Linked DNA regions of Prochlorococcus marinus XMU1402. The main gene of each other region encodes a partner of the protein of the gene in region 2 in a complex. Links are inferred from orthologs where the notes say so. Each region holds a gene or a part of one and is shown on either strand. Other genes may lie near its edges.

Evidence for each region.
Region 1: the proteins of mfd (region 2) and uvrA are in contact, whole or in part, in a crystal structure (PDB 4DFC), measured with the Escherichia coli proteins. The link is inferred for Prochlorococcus marinus XMU1402 from one-to-one orthologs.

What each region holds. Positions count from the first base shown.
Region 1 is NZ_JAAORD010000002.1:627,715-631,485, forward strand. Bases 198-3,637 are described here. They hold uvrA (excinuclease ABC subunit UvrA), read right to left. Parts: upstream 3,302-3,637; coding sequence 398-3,301; downstream 198-397. Other genes in these bases: HA141_RS09605 (glycosyltransferase), read right to left, coding at 198-200; HA141_RS09615 (AAA family ATPase), read right to left, coding at 3,355-3,637. In the rest of the region: more of HA141_RS09605, read right to left, coding at 1-197; more of HA141_RS09615, read right to left, coding at 3,638-3,771. UniProt on the Escherichia coli protein: The UvrABC repair system catalyzes the recognition and processing of DNA lesions. UvrA is an ATPase and a DNA-binding protein. A damage recognition complex composed of 2 UvrA and 2 UvrB subunits scans DNA for abnormalities.
Region 2 is NZ_JAAORD010000001.1:908,034-912,441, reverse strand. The notes cover bases 58-4,134. They hold mfd (transcription-repair coupling factor), read right to left. Parts: upstream 3,771-4,134; coding sequence 258-3,770; downstream 58-257. Other genes in these bases: HA141_RS05180 (TerC family protein), read left to right, coding at 3,845-4,134; HA141_RS05190 (hypothetical protein), read right to left, coding at 58-184. Also shown: more of HA141_RS05190, read right to left, coding at 23-57; more of HA141_RS05180, read left to right, coding at 4,135-4,408. UniProt on the Escherichia coli protein: Couples transcription and DNA repair by recognizing RNA polymerase (RNAP) stalled at DNA lesions. Mediates ATP-dependent release of RNAP and its truncated transcript from the DNA, and recruitment of nucleotide excision repair machinery to the damaged site.

The DNA.
Region 1 (3,771 bases), on a different replicon or contig from region 2:
GAATATTCATCATCTACTTTAGGATCATTAACTAAACGAGTCACTAAATCTACTTGATCAACTTCTGAAGTGTTAGCCAAACTTTTAACTAACTCTAAAACATATTGTGTTTGTCCTCCTGTATCTGCATCTCTGCCTAATTCAAGATTTTTAGAGCGAATAAGACCGTGTAAATGTAAATGTAAAAATTTAAACCTCATTCAGCAAATCCTCCGATCAACGGCCTTTAATACAAATAAGCTGAATTTCCAAAGGAAATATTAAGAAAGAATTATGATTTTTATTTTTTTTATACATAAAATTTTAAAAAAATTAGATGGTGACTGGAATAATACCTCTAAAAACAAAACTTTCATTTTACTCAGATAATTAAAAATACAAAGAAATACAACAAATTTTATTTAAGAACTTTTTTAAGATATTTTGCTGTATGACTTGTAGGATGTTTCGCTACATCTTCAGGAATACCTTCTACAATGATTTCGCCACCTTTATCTCCTCCATCAGGTCCTAAATCAATAATCCAATCAGAACATCTAATTACGTCTAAGTTATGTTCGATAACAATCACAGAATTCCCTTTATCTACCAAACGTTGTATCACATCCATTAACTTATGAACGTCATAAAAACTTAAACCTGTAGTTGGTTCATCAATCAGATATAGAGTTTTTCCAGTAGCCCTTTTAGATAATTCTGTAGCTAACTTAACTCTTTGAGCCTCTCCTCCAGATAATGTAGGAGCAGGTTGGCCTAATTTGACATATCCTAATCCTACATCTACTAATGTAGATAACCTATCAGCAGCTTGAGGTATTGCAGAAAAAGTTTCTGCAGCTTGTTCAACAGTCATCTCTAGGACATCAGATATATTAAACCCTTTGTATTTAACTTGAAGAGTTTCTCGGTTAAATCGAGCTCCTTTACATACTTCACATTGAACATACACATCAGGCAAAAAATTCATTTCAATGACATTAACTCCTTGACCTTTGCACGCTTCGCATCTTCCACCTTTCACATTAAAACTAAACTGCCCAGCCTGGTAACCCCTCGCTTTGGCTTCCACAGTGGCAGTAAATATTTGTCTTATGGGATCAAAGGCACCTGTATAGGTAGCAGGGTTTGATCTTGGTGTTCGCCCTATTGGAGATTGATCAATAACGATAACTTTGTCAATTGCCTTTATACCCTTTAACTCGCCTACCCCCTGAGGAAAAGGGACTTTTAATCCAAGAGAATGACACAAGGCAGGATGTAGTAGTTCATTTATCAAAGTACTTTTCCCACTACCACTGACACCAGTTACAGAAATTAGTCTGCCTAATGGAAATTCTACAGATATATTCTTTAAATTATTTTTTGAACAACTATTTAAAATTAAACTTTTTTTAACAGAGGATCTTCGTTCTTTTGGAGTAGGAATCGACTTCCTACCACTAAGATAAGCCCCAGTTAGTGATCTCTCTGATTTCAAAACATCTTCATATGATCCTTTAGCAATAATTTCCCCACCGTAAATACCTGCACCTGGACCAATATCTACTAAATAATCTGCAGATTTCATAGTATCTTCGTCATGTTCAACAACAACTAAAGTATTGCCAAGGTCTCTTAAGCTTTTTAATGTTTCTAATAATCTATCATTATCTCTCTGATGTAAACCTATACTTGGTTCATCTAAGACATAAAGAACACCAGTGAGGCCAGCACCTATTTGCGTAGCTAATCTAATACGCTGAGCTTCTCCGCCAGACAAAGTCATGGCAGGTCTATCTAAAGTTAAATAATCTAAACCAACATTAATTAAAAACTTCAAACGTAAACGAATCTCTTTTAACACCAATTCACCTATCTGCTTTTGTTTTTCTGATAAAGATATATTTTCCTTCTTCGTCTTACCTAATCCCATGATGCGTTCTATTTGAGTTAAAGTTTCAGAAACGCTTATTGAAGTTAAATCAGTAATATTATATGGGCCAAGTTTAACTGCCAAAGCCTCAGGTCTCAATCTTTTACCAGAACATGTCTTACAGGGGACTAATTCTAAGTACTTTTCTAATTTTTGTTTTACTGATTCTCCATTAGCTTCATTCAATTGCCTTTCTAATATCGGTAGAATTCCTTCAAAAGGTCTTTCAAAACCACTAGAAGTTTTAAAACGACTGTCAGCTTGAATTAATATTGGTTTATCTGATCCCAAAAGTAGTACTTTCTTTTGAAAATCACTTAAATCTTTCCAAGGAGTTTTTAATTCAAAACCATACGCCTGACCTACAGAATAAAGTAAAGAGAAGTAATAAGTATTATCTTTTTCACTCCAAGGCGCTATTGCAGCATAAACAGGCAATGTTTGATCAGGTATAACTCTATCGGCAGTAAATTTTTTTAAATAACCAATCCCATGACAGTCTGGACACGCTCCATATGGGCTATTAAAGGAAAATAGTCTAGGAGAAAGTTCTTCTATAATAGAACCATGTACAGGACATGCATAATTTTCTGAATAGAGCTTTTCTCTCTCTAAGTTAGAAGGTAAATTTTCTCCTTTTTTTGGAACAACCTCAACTATTGCTAGGCCATCCCCTCTTTTAAGACAAGTTTGTAGAGAATCATTTAATCTTTCTTGTATTCCTTCCCTTGCAATTAGTCTATCAACTACTACCTCGATATTATGAATTTGATTTTTATCTAATTCAATACTATCAGCAAGTTCTCTTACTTCGCCATTTATTCTTACCCTTGCAAAGCCCTCAGCCGCAAGTCCACTTATTAATTTTGTATGAGTTCCTTTCTTCCCTCTTACTACAGGAGCCAACAATTGGTATCTTGTTCCTTCTGGCAATAAAAGAATTTGATCAACCATTTCATCAATTGTTTGTGGCGCAATTGGAATTCCACAATGATGACAATGCGGTTCACCAGCACGACCAAACAATAATCTTAAGTAATCTTGTATCTCTGTTACTGTTCCAACTGTTGATCGAGGATTATGACTTGTTGATTTTTGATCAATTGAAATAGCGGGGGATAATCCTTCTATATTGTCTACATCTGGTTTATCTACTTGACCTAAAAATTGCCTTGCGTACGCTGAAAGACTTTCAACATATCTTCTTTGACCTTCAGCAAAAATCGTATCAAAGGCTAAAGAGCTTTTACCGCTTCCACTGACTCCTGTAAAAACAATAAATTTATTCCTTGGTAAAGAAAGATCAATATTTTTTAAATTATGCTGACGAGCTCCCCTAATAACAATTGAATTATCTTGATCAAAATTATTATCAGTTTTTATAACCATGTTTAAATCTAATTATGGTTTAAAAAAGTTATTATAGTAGAATTTTTTTTATTTTATGCAGCAGCTTGATCAAGAAGTCTAGAAGCATATTCATTTACTTCGGCAGAACCTCCTCCAATCAGTTCCATTAATTCATGTTTTCTTTGTTTTTTTGTATTTAGTTTTAATATTGAAGTATAAGTTATTCCATCAATAACGTTTTTATTAACTTTAAAATGAGCTAATCCTCCAGCAGCCAAGAAAGGCTGGTGTGTAATACATAAAACCTGTTGATCATTAGAAATTTTTTTAATTAGCTCAACCAATGAAAGTAAAGATTTACCACTTAAACCGTTATCAATTTCATCTAAAAAGAAAGTATTTGGTTTTTTTGAAATACTAGATTTTATAGCTAATAAGAATCTTGACATTTCTCCACCTGAAATAACATTTGATAATGGAGCAAGCTTCTGATCAGGATTAGCAGAAAA
Region 2 (4,408 bases):
AACAAATAATTTATAAATAAACTCAAATAGGCTGCATTAGACCACCACTTCCAGAGTCAGAATCATCATCATCATTTTCTGTCTCTTCTCCAAATAGGGCATATATGCCAAGTAAAATTGACGAAACAATAATTGATAAAGGTAAAATAGTAGTTTGAATTCCGACGTCTATATATTCTCCCATAAAAACAAAAAAATTTTTTTAAACCTAACCGAAATCAAACTCTTTCGCGTGTTTTATACAATAATTTAATAATTTATTCTCTTTTAATAAGAAGTTCTTTATCGAAATTCTTTATTTCTCTTTCAAAAGATCCAAACCACAAGATTAGTTGATCAATTTGATTTTGAATTTCAGTTACTCCTAATCCCCTTATCGTTATGACTGATAATTGTTCTCCTTCATCAAAATTAAATTTATTTTGAACACTACTTGCTAAAGAATTTTTAAGAATTTTAAAAGTAGAATTTTTTAATTTGGTCTCTATCAAGATGTTTGGCTTTTTGAGTTTGATCTTACTAAAACCACATTTTTTTGCAAGAAGTTTTAGTCTCATGATCATAATTAAGGACTCGACTGGTTGAGGTAAGGTTCCATATCTATTAACCCAGTCCGTAGCTAATTCAGTTAATTCATTATTATTTGAACATTCAGTAGCAGATTTGTAAGCCTCAAGTTTCTCTACCCTATTTAATATCCATGTTGCAGGTATAAATGCATTTATTGGGAGATCTATTTGTGTATCGCTAACTTCAGGTATTTCTTGCCCACTTATTTCTGAAATAGCCTCATGGAGCATTTCTATGTATAAATCATATCCAATAGCATTAACCTTTCCACTTTGTTCTTCTCCAAGTAAACTTCCAACACCTCTTATTTCCATATCTTTCATTGCAAGTTCGTATCCACTTCCTAGTTCCGAAAAATCTTTTATCGCTTTCAATCTTTGTTTTGCAGCATTATTAATTTTATTTATATTTGGATAAAATAACCAAGCATGTGCTTGTACACCGCTTCTACCAACTCTTCCTCTAAGTTGGTAAAGTTGTGAAAGCCCAAATTTGTGAGAATCTTCAATAATTATTGTATTTACTTTAGGGATGTCTAATCCACTTTCAATTATTGTTGTGCATATCATTAGATCTACTTCTCCATTATTAAAGGCAATCATTGCATTTTCAAGCTCTGTTTCATTCATTTGTCCATGAGCAACAATAAATTTTAAGCTGGGAAACATATTTTTTAATTTGTTTACAGCTTGATCAATATCAGAAATTCTTGGAAGAACATAAAATATTTGACCTCCCCTATCAAGTTCTTGGTTAATTGCAGTTCTTATAACATCCATATCTATTTCAGATAAATATGTTTTTATTGATCTTCTTGATGGAGGTGGAGTATTTAGTAAACTCATTTGTCTCAGTCCAGATAAACTCATATAAAGAGTTCTTGGAATTGGAGTTGCCGAGAGAGTTAAAACATCTATGTTAGTTTTTATTTTTTTAATTTTTTCTTTTTGTCTTACTCCAAATCTTTGTTCTTCATCAATAACAAGTAGTCCTAAGTTTTTTATTTCGATTTCTTTGCCTAATATTTGGTGGGTAGCAACTACTAGATCAATTTTGTTATTTTTTAACCCTGCATAAATTTCCTTTCTCTCATTGGGAGTTTTGAATCTATTGAGTAATGAAACCTTTATTGGATAAGGTGAAAATCTATTATTTATTGTTCTCCAATGTTGCTGAGCTAAGATTGTTGTAGGTGCTAGTAATATTACCTGCTTGCCTGATGTAATTGCCTTGAATATGGCCCTAACAGCGACCTCTGTCTTACCAAATCCTACATCTCCACAAACTAACCTGTCCATTGGCTTATCGCTTTCCATATCAGATTTTATTTCTTTTACAGCAGTAATTTGATCTGGTGTTGGTTGATAAGGGAATGATTCCTCTAATTCATCTTGCCAAGGACCATCTTCTGGGTAAATGTGCCCCTTTAATTTTTCTCTTTTCGCATAAAGTTTTAAGATATCTACAGCAACTTTTTTGATTTGTTTCTTATTTCTATCTTTTATTCTTTCCCATTCTGTCCCTCCTAATTTATTTATTTTTGGTTTTATTTTTCCGCTTGATCTATATCTGTTAACACTACTGAGTTGATCAGCGGCAACACTTATCTTCCCATCTTGATACTGAATGACTAGATAATCTCTTGCGTCTCCAGTTATATTTATTTTTTCTATTTTTAAAAATTTTCCTATTCCATGATTTTTATGAACTATGAAATCACCTGGAGTAATCTTGTTAACATTTATATTTGAATTTACACTTATTTTTTTTCTTCTTATGAATACATTATTAAAAAGATATTGTTGTGAAAATAATTCTTTATCTGTTATGAGGACAACTTTCCACATAGGAAGATAAAAACCCTCAATTTCATAATTGTTCTTATTTTTTATAATTAAAGGGGTTGAGTTGTTAATTGACTTAAATGCTTCATCAATATCATCAGGATTTTTTAAGAAGTTTGTATTACATTCGTGCTCAAATAGTAAAGTCTTAGTTCTCAATGGCTGTGCTGATAATATCCATACTTTTTCTTTGTTTTTTATATTTTTATTTATATCATTTGATAATTTTCCTATATTTTTAGAGTATGAATTTAATCTTTTATCGTTTAATAAAAATCTATTTTCAATATTGTCCTTAGATTCAAATTCATATAATTTTATTAAATTAAAATTTTCTAGTGAATTTAATATTTCGTCTAACTTTAAATGCAAATTAGGTTTGGCCTCTAAATTAATATCATTATTTTTAAGGTTCTCATTTATTTCATAAGAACAATTATCAAAATTACTTTCTGAATCTAGATACCAATTATTAGCAAATTTTTTACAATCTTCTAATTCATCAATTACAAGAATTGTTTCCCTATTTATAAAATCTATTATATTTGATGGTTCTTTTTCAATTATTCCTAAATAACGATCAAGATTATTTTTTTTTATATCTTCTGAATTAAAAATACTATTCTTAGATAAATTATTTAACTTGTCTTTTATTAGCAAATCCAACCCAGCCTGTATTATTTCAATATTATTGATACTTTCTAATGTTTTCTGCGAATGGGGATCATATTCTCTTATCTTGTCAACTACATTATCAAAAAATTCTAATCTTACAGGAAACTCATTATTGACAGGATAAATATCTATTATTTCCCCTCTCCTACTCCAAAATCCTTCTGTTGAAGTTACATTTTCCTTTGTATAGCCCAGCAAAGTAAGTTTTTTTGCTAATTCTTGAATCTCGATTCGAACACCCTTTTGTAAATCTAACTTGTTTTCAATAAATAAGTTTTTATTTAATAGATGAGGTTGTAGTGATCTCTCTGTTGATATAACGATATTAAGTTCCTTTCTCTCTTTTTTTATTAATTTGGATAAAACTGTAAGCTGACTAAATTCAATCTCTTTGGATTTATTAATTGATGCGTATGGTAGATGTTCTGTTGGAGGATAATATAAAACTTTTTTATCATTTATACTTTCAAAATAACCAATCCATTTGTAGGCAATTTCTACATTAGGACAAATTAGTAATATATTTTTTTTCTCTTTTTTTGCAATACTATCTAGGATTATTGATTTTGCATATCTACTTGAACCAACAATATTTAATTCATTTTTTTTTGAAATTCTTTTTATTAATTCAGAAGTAATTTGTGAGTTCGAAATATAATCAACCAAAGTATTTAAACTCATTTATAGTTATCAATCTTGATTACAAATAACCGATCCATTATATTAGATTTTATACTGATTGTGAATAATATTCGATGGATTCAGCCGCAATAAATTCATTTATACCAACACTAGATCAGGTAGACAGTTGGTCCGAAATTTTTACACTTTTACCAATATTAATTGCTCTAGAATTATTATTGTCGGCTGATAATGCTGTCGCACTAGCTTCTCTTACTAAATCCCTCGACAGTACAGAATTAAGGTCAAGAGCCTTAAATATTGGCATAACAATATCTTTATTATTTAGAATTATTCTTATCATATTATCCAATGTTCTTCTAAAATTTATTCTTATTAGGGTTTTTGCTGGTTTTTATTTAATATACTTATTTTTCTCTAATGTTTTTTTAAATTCAGATATTGAAAACGCTGAAAACGGGTCAGATATTAATAAAAAAAATTTTAAGTTCTTAAGGGTTGTAGCGCTTCTTTCAATTACTGATTTTGCATTTTCCATTGACAGTATTACTACTGCAGTAGCTATCAGCGATCAATACATTTTAATTATTTTTGGAGCAGTAATTGGGGTATTGGCATTAAGATTTACCTCGGGGATTTTTCTAAAACTTCTCGATATATTTTCTAGATTAGAAACA